3 regions of the Streptomyces sp. NPDC034111 genome follow, and region 3 is predicted to be linked to each of the others. Evidence: riboswitches for the same ligand, from Rfam matches in the RefSeq annotation. Region 3 holds a riboswitch; each other region holds the start of a gene.
What was found. A riboswitch is a leader RNA that binds a small molecule or an ion and turns the genes downstream of it on or off. The one in region 3 is predicted to bind S-adenosylmethionine.

Region 1: another riboswitch for S-adenosylmethionine. It lies ahead of thrC (threonine synthase); the one in region 3 lies ahead of ACZ55A_RS33370 (amino acid ABC transporter permease).
Region 2: another riboswitch for S-adenosylmethionine. It lies ahead of ACZ55A_RS01685 (aminotransferase class V-fold PLP-dependent enzyme); the one in region 3 lies ahead of ACZ55A_RS33370 (amino acid ABC transporter permease).

What each region holds. Positions count from the first base shown of each region.
Region 1 covers NZ_JBVIST010000003.1:427,665-430,930, forward strand. Annotated here, with positions in the region: gene thrC (threonine synthase) at 12-1,313, opposite strand; SAM riboswitch class I at 1,331-1,475, opposite strand; gene ACZ55A_RS11260 (glucosyl-3-phosphoglycerate synthase) at 1,665-2,630, shown strand; gene ACZ55A_RS11265 (alpha,alpha-trehalose-phosphate synthase (UDP-forming)) at 2,734-3,266, shown strand, end outside.
Region 2 covers NZ_JBVIST010000001.1:374,271-377,536, reverse strand. Annotated here, with positions in the region: gene trpD (anthranilate phosphoribosyltransferase) at 1-790, shown strand, start outside; SAM riboswitch class IV at 883-1,000, shown strand; gene ACZ55A_RS01685 (aminotransferase class V-fold PLP-dependent enzyme) at 1,191-2,594, shown strand; gene ACZ55A_RS01680 (Lrp/AsnC family transcriptional regulator) at 2,813-3,094, opposite strand; gene ACZ55A_RS01675 (rhomboid family intramembrane serine protease) at 3,091-3,266, opposite strand, start outside.
Region 3 covers NZ_JBVIST010000023.1:110,905-114,170, forward strand. Annotated here, with positions in the region: gene ACZ55A_RS33365 (amino acid ABC transporter ATP-binding protein) at 1-593, opposite strand, end outside; gene ACZ55A_RS33370 (amino acid ABC transporter permease) at 590-1,639, opposite strand; SAM riboswitch class IV at 1,975-2,083, opposite strand; gene ACZ55A_RS33375 (GntR family transcriptional regulator) at 2,367-3,158, shown strand; gene ACZ55A_RS33380 (4Fe-4S dicluster domain-containing protein) at 3,205-3,266, shown strand, end outside.

The DNA.
Region 1 (3,266 bases), on a different contig from region 3:
GGCGCTGCGGCTCAGCCGGCCAGGCCGGCCGCGCGGAACGCATCCAGGTTCGGCCGGATCGTGGCCGTGGGCCCGGTGGTCGGCGCAACGGCGTCCAGCGTCTTGAGACCGTCACCCGTATTGAGGACAACGGTGGTCAGGGACGGGTCGAGCAGACCCTCCTCGATCAGCTTCTTGGTCACGCCGACGGTCACCCCGCCCGCGGTCTCCGCGAAGATGCCCTCCGTCCGCGCCAGCAGCTTGATCGCGTCGACCACCTGCTCGTCGTTGACGTCCTCGACCGCACCGCCCGTACGGCGCGCGATGTCCAGCACATACGGGCCGTCGGCCGGGTTGCCGATCGCCAGCGACTTGGCGATGGTGTTCGGCTTCTGGGGGCGCACCACATCGTGCCCGGCCTTGAACGCCGTCGACACCGGCGAGCAGCCCTCCGCCTGGGCACCGAAGATCTTGTACGGCTTGTCCTCGACCAGGCCGAGGGCGATCAGCTCCTTGAGCCCCTTGTCGATCTTCGTCAGCTGCGAGCCGGACGCGATCGGGACGACGATCTGGTCCGGCAGCCGCCAGCCCAGCTGCTCACAGATCTCGTATGCCAGGGTCTTGGAGCCCTCGCCGTAGTAGGGGCGCAGATTGACGTTGACGAAGCCCCAGCCCTCGCCCAGCGGATCGCCGATGAGCTCCGAGCAGAAGCGGTTGACGTCGTCGTAGTTGCCCTCGATGCCGACCAGGTCACCGCCGTAGACCGCGGCCATGACGACCTTGCCGGCCTCCAGGTCGTGCGGGATGAAGACACAGGACTTGAAGCCGGCCCGGCGGGCCGCGGCGCCGACCGCACCGGCGAGGTTGCCGGTGGAGGAGCAGGACAGGGTCGTGAAACCGAAGGCACGGGCGGCCTCGACGGCGATCGCGACGACGCGGTCCTTGAAGGAGTGCGTCGGGTTGCCGGAGTCGTCCTTGACGTAGAGACCGCCGGTGACGCCCAGCTCGGCGGCGAGCCGGTCGGCCTTGACGAGCTTGGTGAAGCCGGGGTTGAGGTTCGGCTTGTCGGCCACGTCGGCGGGGACGGGCAGCAGCGGTGCGTAGCGCCAGATGTTGTCCGGACCGGCCTCGATCTGCTTCTTCAGGCGCTCGGGGTCGCCGCTCGGCAGGTCGTAGGCGACTTCGAGCGGCCCGAAACAGCTCGCGCAGGCGAAGATCGGACCCAGATCGAAGCGCTCACCACACTCCCGGCAGGACAGCGCGACGGCGGGGCCCAGGGCGACGGTGGGAGCGTTCGCGGCGGTTTCGGTGACTTCGGTGCTGTGCACAGCCATGGAGGCGAGGCCCTTTCTCCTCATCTTCCTCGCGGCGCATCTCGTCGCGAGACGGATTTGGCACCTTCCCTAGCCGGGAGCCTCGCGCGCTGTACGCGGAGACCGGCTGGAGGGTTGCCGGGGCTTCAACGGGCCGTATCCCTCTGCCCCTCTGGATGAGCGGTATGGCGCTGGGCCGAAACCCAGGCGTTTATGGCGCGGTGACCCCGACATGCGACGGTCATCCGCGTTGTTCAAGACTGTAACCGAAGGGGCTGACAGTTGAGATAGTCGTCCGCACCGCGAGATGGATCACAACCCGATGGAACACGTACCGTCCGCCGCCCGGGCGGCCACCGAGGAGTCGTAGACGTGCTGGAAGAGGTGGAGCGCTGGCTGAGCAGCCGCTCCTGGTCCGCCGCGGACCGCCCGCTGGAGCAGCTGCTGGAGGCGAAGCGCCAGACGGGCCGTACGGTCAGCGTCGTACTGCCCGCACTCGACGAGGAGGCCACGGTCGGCGCGATCGTCGCCACGATCCGCGCCGAGCTGATGACCGACGCCGCCCCCCTGGTCGACGAGCTGGTGGTGCTGGACTCCGGCTCCACCGACCGCACCGCCGAGGTCGCGGCGGCGGCCGGCGCCCGGGTCGTGCACCGCGACAGCATCCTGCCCCGGCTGCCCGCACTGCCCGGCAAGGGCGAGGTGCTGTGGCGCTCCCTTCTGGTCACCACCGGCGACATCATCTGCTTCGTCGATGCCGACCTGCGCGAATTCTCCGCCACCTTCGTCTCCGGGATCGTCGGCCCGCTGCTGACCGACCCCGGCATCCAGTTCGTCAAGGCGATGTACGACCGCCCGCTGGAGACGGGCGGCGCCCAGGGCGCCGCCGCCGGCCAGGGCGGCCGGGTCACCGAGCTGGTGGCCCGCCCCCTGCTCAACCTCCACTGGCCGCAGCTGGCCGGCTTCGTCCAGCCCCTGGGCGGCGAGTACGCCGCCCGGCGCACCCTCCTGGAGCGACTGCCCTTCCCCGTCGGCTACGGCGTCGAGCTCGGCCTGCTCGTCGACGCCCTGCACACCGTCGGCCTGGACGCCCTCGCCCAGGTGGACGTCGGCGTACGCAAACACCGCCACCAGGACGGCCAGGCCCTCGGCCGAATGGCCGCCGCCATCTACCGCACCGCCCAACTCCGCCTGACCCGCGGCCACTTGGTCCGTCCCCGGCTCACCCAGTTCGACCGCGGCGAAACCGGCTTCGTCCCCCGCACCACGGACGTCGACACCGAGGAACGCCCCCCGATGACCGAAATCCCCGAGTACACGGCCCGCCGCGCGGCCTGAGCCGCGCCGACTTCCCCTCCCAGGCGTCGCAGTCGTCCTCGGGCAGGGCCCAGGGCCCGTCTCCGTACGTTTGCACGGATCTGTTGCGGGTTAATGTCGCGTCATGGTCTCCGAGCGCAATGTGGTCCAGGCAGGTGCCCAGGTTCTTGTCGCGTCCAACCGCGGGCCGGTGTCGTACGCCCTGGGGGAGGGCGGGGCGCTGGTCGCCAAGCGGGGCGGTGGGGGGCTGGTGTCCGGGCTGTCGGCGATCGGGCCGGAGACCGACGCGGTGTGGGTGTGCGCCGCGCTGGGGGACGGCGACCGGGAGGCGGTGCGGCGGACCGGGGGTGCGCTGGACCCGGGTGACACCGGTGGGCAGCGCGTCCGGATGCTGGACATTCCGGCCCAGGTGCATGCCGAGGCCTACAACGGCATCGCGAACTCGGTGCTGTGGTTCGTCCACCACATGCTCTACCAGACACCGCTGGAGCCGGCCTTCGGTGCGGAGTTCCGTGCGCAGTGGGCGTCGTACGAGACGTACAACCAGGCCTTCGCACAGGCACTCGCCGACGAGGCCGCCGAGGGCGCGGCGGTGCTGGTGCAGGACTACCACCTGGCGCTGGTGCCAGGCATGCTGCGGGCACTGCGGCCCGACGT
Region 2 (3,266 bases), on a different contig from region 3:
CGTCGGCACCGGCGGCGACGGCGCCAAGACCGTCAACATCTCCACGATGTCCTCGATCGTCGTCGCCGGCACCGGCGCCAAGGTCGTCAAGCACGGAAACCGCGCCGCGTCCTCCGCCAGCGGCGCCTCCGACGTCCTGGAGAAGCTCGGCGTCAACCTCGACCTCACCCCGCAGCGGGTCACCGAGGTCGCCCAGGAAGCGGGCATCACCTTCTGCTTCGCCGTGAAGTTCCACCCCGCGCTGCGGCACGTCGCCAACGCCCGCGGCCAGCTCGGCATCCGTACGACGTTCAATGTGCTGGGCCCGCTGACCAACCCCGCCAAGGTCCGTGCCCAGGCGACCGGCGTCGCGGACGCCCGGATGGCGCCGATCCTGGCCGGGGTGCTCGCCGAACGCGGCTCCTCGGCACTGGTCTTCCGCGGCGACGACGGCCTCGACGAGCTGACCACCACCGCGACCTCACGGGTGTGGATCGTGCGGGACGGCACGGTGCGCGAGGAGGCCTTCGACCCGCGCGACGTCGGCATCTCCCTCGTCCCGGTGGAGGCGCTGCGCGGCGCGGACGCCTCGTACAACGCCGATGTCGCCCGCCGTCTGCTGGAGGGCGAGACCGGCCCGGTGCGCGACGCGGTGCTGCTGAACTCCGCGGCGGCCCTGGTCGCCCTGGAGCCGTCCGACGCACCCCTGGCGGAGCAGATCCGGGCCGGTATCGACAAGGCCGCCGCCTCGCTCGACTCCGGCGCCGCCAAGCGGGCGCTGGAGCGCTGGGTGGCGGCCAGCAACGTTTGAGCGCCCGGTGACGCAGCGTGTGACGCAGGGCTCAGTCCGTCATATGGACTGAGCCCTTGCGCGTAAATGCTCTTGTGGCATGATGCTGCGCAGGTCACGAGTGACAGCGACACAGGCCCCGGCCCGCTGTCCGGCAACCCTCCTTCCGTGGCGGGGTGCCCCGGGTGATGACCAGGCCGCAGGCAGCGAGGTCTGCGGCAAGCGCGGATCCCTCGCCAGGGATCCTGGTCCCCGAGGGAGAACTTCCGTGAATCAGCGAATGCGATAGGGCCCAACGGCCCCTTTTCCGCACCCTTTTCCTTCACGCTGCGGCCCCACCGCCTCTCGGCCCCGGGCATTTCCGCGCCCCCTCATGCACCCGCGCCGCAGCGAATTCGCTTACCTCTTACGGGAGTTCGCCATGTCTGTTTCCGCCGTTGCCGCCGACCCCTCCGTCTGTGCCCCGCTGCCGGTTCTGGGCCGGGACGTCCTGGTCCCCCTGGTGACCGGCGGCGAGGTCGACTACGCCGCGCTGGACTACGCCGCCAGCGCACCGGCGCTCCAGCGGGTCTGGGACGACGTGGCCGCCTACGCCCCGTACTACGGCAGCGTGCACCGTGGCGCCGGATACCTCTCGCAGCTCTCCACCGACCTCTTCGAGAACAGCCGCCGCACGATCGCCGACTTCCTCGGCTGTCGCGCCGAGGACCAGGTCGTCTTCACCCGCTCCACGACCGACTCCCTCAACCTCCTGGCCGCCGTACTCCCGCAGAACACCCGGGTGTTCGTCTTCGAGACCGAGCACCACGCGTCCCTGCTGCCCTGGGAGCAGCGCGCCGACCTCGCGGTGACGTACCTGAACGCGCCGCGTACGCCTCAGCAGGCCGTGGACACCCTGGAGAAGGCGCTGGCCGGGCGCGAGCCTTACGGGCCGGCGCTGGTCTGTGTCACCGGTGCGTCCAATGTGACCGGTGAGCTCTGGCCCGTACAGGAGCTGGCCGCCGCGGCCCACGCCCACGGCGCCCGGATCGTCCTCGACGCCGCGCAGCTCGCCCCGCACCACCCCGTCGACCTGGCGGAACTGGACGTCGACTGGGTCGCTTTCTCCGGCCACAAGCTGTACGCACCGTTCGGCGCCGGGGTGCTGGCCGGCCGCGCGGACTGGCTGCAGAGCGCCGAGCCGTACCTGGCGGGCGGCGGCGCCAGCCGTAAGGTCTCCCGGCTCACCGACGGCGGGGTGGACGTCGAATGGCACACCACCGCCGCCCGGCACGAGGCCGGCTCGCCGAACGTCATCGGCGCCTACGCCATCGCCTCCGCCTGCCAGGCGCTCACCGAGGCCGGCTTCGACACCCTGGTCGCCCGCGAGCAGGAGCTGATCGCCCGGGTCCGCGAGGGCCTCGCCGAGGTCCCCGAGGTCCGCGTCCTCTCCCTCTTCGGCGACGAAGCGCCGCGCGTCGGCGTCCTCTCCTTCGTCGTCGAGGGCTGGAACAGTTCGCACTTCGCGGCCGCCCTCTCCGCCGAGTACGGCATCGGCGTCCGCGACGGCCTGTTCTGCGCGCACCCGCTCGTCCGCACCCTCCTGGGCAGCAACCCGCAGGACCCGGGGGAGTGCGGCGCCCCCGACGCGGCCCCCGGCGAACTCCCCCAGACTTCGTCCGGGGGGACCCCCACCCTGAACGCCATCCGGGTCTCCTTCGGCGCCGGCACCCCCGACGAGCACGTCGACCGCTTCCTCAGCGCCGTCAAGGAACTGGTCACCGACGGCGCCCGCTGGAACTACCGTACGGAGGACGGCCGTTGTGTCCCCTCCGTGTCTTCCTGACGGGAGACCCCGCTCCAGGCGTGACCCCGCACCCCCACCGGCCCTTTCCTTTCCCACAACGGGAGGGGACGGGTCGGAGGGGCCTGGTGTGTGGACGTAAAGCGAAGCAGTCCACACACCAGGCCCCGGAGGTCCGTCACCGCACCCGACAACCACCTGGCCCGCCGCAGGCGCAACGGCGAACAACCACCACGGCGGGACAGCCGAAAACGTGGGGGCTAGGCGTCCAGCCCAATGGCAAATGCCGCCTCAAGATCATGCTGCGAGTACGTCCGGAACGCGATATGCGTCTCCGTCGAGGCGACGCCGGGGATCTTGCTGATCCGGCCGGGGATGACGTCCGCGAGGTCGTCGTGCTTGGCGACCCGGACCATGGCGATCAGGTCGTGTGCGCCGGTGACCGAGTAGACCTCGCTGACGCCCTCCAGCGCGGCGATCTTCTCGGCGATCTCCGGGATCTGGTCCACGCTGGTCTTGATGAGCACGATCGACGTGATCACGGCTGGCTCTCTCCCTCGGTCGCCCGGTCGTTCGCCCTGGTGGCCCCCACACTATCCCTCCCGTACCGGAGCCACGCGTACAGGAAGCCGAGTACGAAGCCGACCACATGCGCGAGGTAGGCGACGCCAGGACCGTGCGGGTCGTCCTGTGCGGCCTGCCACTGGAGGAAGA
Region 3 (3,266 bases):
GGCCGCAGGGCGAGGGCACGGGCGATGGCAACCCTCTGCTGCTGGCCGCCGGACAGCTGGCGCGGATAGGCACCGACCTTGTCGGCCAGGCCCACCCGGCCGAGCAGTTCGCGGGCCAGCTCCTGGGCCTCGGGCTTGGTCAGCTTCCCGGTGGCCACGGGAGCGGCGGCCACATTGTCCAGCGCGGTCAGGTGCGGGAAGAGGTTGAAGTTCTGGAAGACGAAGCCGATCCGGCTGCGCTGGCCCAGGATGACCCGTTCGCTCAGCTCCTTGAGCCTCCCCCGGCCTTCGGCCGGGGGGACCCCCGCCTCACGGCGCTCGCCGTGCCGGCGTACGCCGATCAGCTCACCGTTCACGCTGACGTACCCGACCTCCGGCTTCTCCAGGTGGTTGATCACCCGCAGCAGGGTGGACTTGCCGGACCCGGACGGCCCGAGGATCACGGTGACCTCGCCCGGCCGCACGGTCAACTCGACGCCGTCCAGCACCCGGTGGGCGCCGTACCACTTGTGCACATCGTGGACCTCGACGGCAGCCGGGCGTATCTCGGTGGTGTCGGTCGGCTCGCTGATCTCGGTGGTGTCCGTGGTCATATCGCCGCCTCCCTCCGGGCTCGGGCCCGCAGATCACGCAGCCCCGTCCGCAGCTTCTGCAACGGCGTCGGCGGAAGGGTGCGCGTTGCGCCCCGGGAGAAGTACCGCTCGACATAGAACTGGACGACGGAGACCGCACTCGTGAGGATCAGGTACCAGACGGTGGCGACCAGCAACAGCGGGACGATGTCACCCGGGTAGGTGCTGCCCATGCTCTGCGCGGAACCGAACAGATCGAGCAGCGACACGTAGAAGACGAGCGAGGTGCTCTTGATCAGATTGATCAAGAGATTGACGTAGTTCGGGGTGATGGAGCGCAGGGCCTGCGGGAAGACGATCTTCGTGAACTGGTAGCTCTTCGGCAGACCGAGTGCCAATGCCGCCTCGTGCTGCCCCTGGTCGACCGCGAGGATGCCGCTCCGCACCACTTCGGACGCGTACGCCGCCTCGTTCAGGCTGAGTCCGACGACCGCGACGACGATGTCGGTGGCGAGCCGGGACTCGTCGAAGGTGAAGAAGGCGGGCCCGAACGGAACCCCGAGGCTCAGTGTCTTGTACAGCGCGCTGAAGTTGTAGAGGAACAGCAGCACCACGATCAGCGGAACCGAACGGAACAGCCATGTGTAGGTCCAGCTGACCGCCCACAGCACCGGGCTACGGGAGAGCCTGCCCAGGGCGACCAGGATGCCGCCGAGCAGACCGAGCACGGCGCTGTACGCCGTCACTTCGAGGGTGATGAGCAAACCGTCGAGGATCGTCGGGCGCAGGAACCAGTACTGGAACCGGTCCCACTGATAGAAGGGGTTGGTCACCAGTCCGTGGGCGATCTGGGCGACCAGCACCAGCACGATCGCCGTGGCGATCCACCGGCCTGGTCTGCGCAGCGGCAGCACCCGCTGTGCCGCCAGTGGCCGCGGTGCGGTGTCGTCGCCCGGCCGTTCGGCCTCGGCGAGGCATGCGGTACGAGGCTCGGAGGAGGGTTCGGGGGTCTCCTCGCCAGGAGGCGCTGAGGCGCGGGATACCACAGCGCCAGGGGATTCACTCATGGAGGGCTCCAGCGAATTCGGACACCCCGGACCACGGATGCGGCAACGGCACCGCAGAGCCGTCAGGACCCTGCGTGACGATGCGCACGGGACACGCGGAACGGGGGCTGGGCAGGAAGGCGCACACCGCGACAGCGGTGGCATCAGAGATTCAGAAAGCCGTCAGCCTCGGCAGTAGGCACGGCAGGTACAGGTGCCGGTACACAGTGCGCTGTTGACGCGGAGCAGATCGACAGACCGGTTCGCGCACAGCAGCAGGCAGCCGCGACGCCGCCATGCGGCCGTCCCGAAAGCTGCGTACATTCCGTCACCGTCACTGTTCCAGCCCCATGGGGGCCTCGCGCTTACCGAAAGGCATCCGGTCCGGTCGTCACCTGGGGCACCCCACCGCGGCGCGAGGGTTGCCGGTCAGCAAGCCAGGGCTTCTCGCTGACACTCATGACCGATCTGCGGCGTAAGTTAGGCAGATCCCGGACATGGTTGTCAAAGCCTGCCCGACCTCTGGGACGACAAACCGAGTCGGGACGAACCTGGTGGGATGCCGGCAAGGTCCGGGCGTGAACCGGAACCGCGGCCGATCGCGCCATCAGGTGAACCAGGCGTCCGATGTGGCGGATCTCCCCCAGATACGCGCATCTACGCAGGTCACAGCCCCGCCGTGGCCATACGGCATGGCGCAATACTCTGGCAACACACCTGGTCGGCAAACGCGGTTACGGTCCCTGCCATGCCTTCCGCCCAACGCCTCCGCCAACAGCACGGAGCCGACCCGACGAGCCCTACCGCGGCCGCCGCGCGGCGCCGGCGGCTGCGCGCGGACCAGGCACGGCAGCTCGCGGACCTGCTGCGGCACCAGGTGCTCGGCGGAGCCTTCCCGGACGGGGCGCTGCCGCACGAGGGGACCCTGTGCGCCGACTACCGGGCCAGCCGCAACACCGTCCGCCAGGCGCTGGATCTGCTGCGCGCCGAGGGGCTGGTGGAGCGGGTGCCGGGGGTGGGCACGATGGTGGCCGCCGAGAAGTACCCGCATGAGCTGAACCGCCTGCAGGGCCTGGCCGAGACGCTGCATGAACACGGGAGCGTCAGCAACGAGGTCCGGACCGTCGGGCCGGTCGTGGCCCCCGGCTGTGTGGCGGAGCGGCTGGGGGTGCCGGACGGCAGCGAGGTGCTGTACGTGGAGCGGCTGCGCAGGCTCGGCGGGCTGCCGCTGTCGCTGGACCTCACATACCTCCCCCTGGACATCGGCGCGCGGCTGCTCGGCGCCGATCTGGAGAACACCGACATCTTCCGGTTGCTGGAGGAGCTCACCGGACAGCCGCTCGGCACCGCCGAGATCACCCTGGAGGCGGTCAACGCCGACGCGCACTCGGCGGCCGTGCTCCAGGCACCGCGCGGCGCGGCGGTGCTGATGCTGGAGCGGCTGACGCATCTGGCCGACGGCCGCCCCGTCGACCTTGAGTTCATCCGCTTCCGCGGTGACCGCATCACCATGCGGGGGCTGCTGCACCGCTCGCTCTGATCCGCCCGACCCACCCGATTCAGCTCGTCCTCAAGGAGTACACCCCATGGCGCTGGTGCCGCAGCGGGCCGATGTGCCCGTGACCATCGACGGGTCGAAGTGCATCGA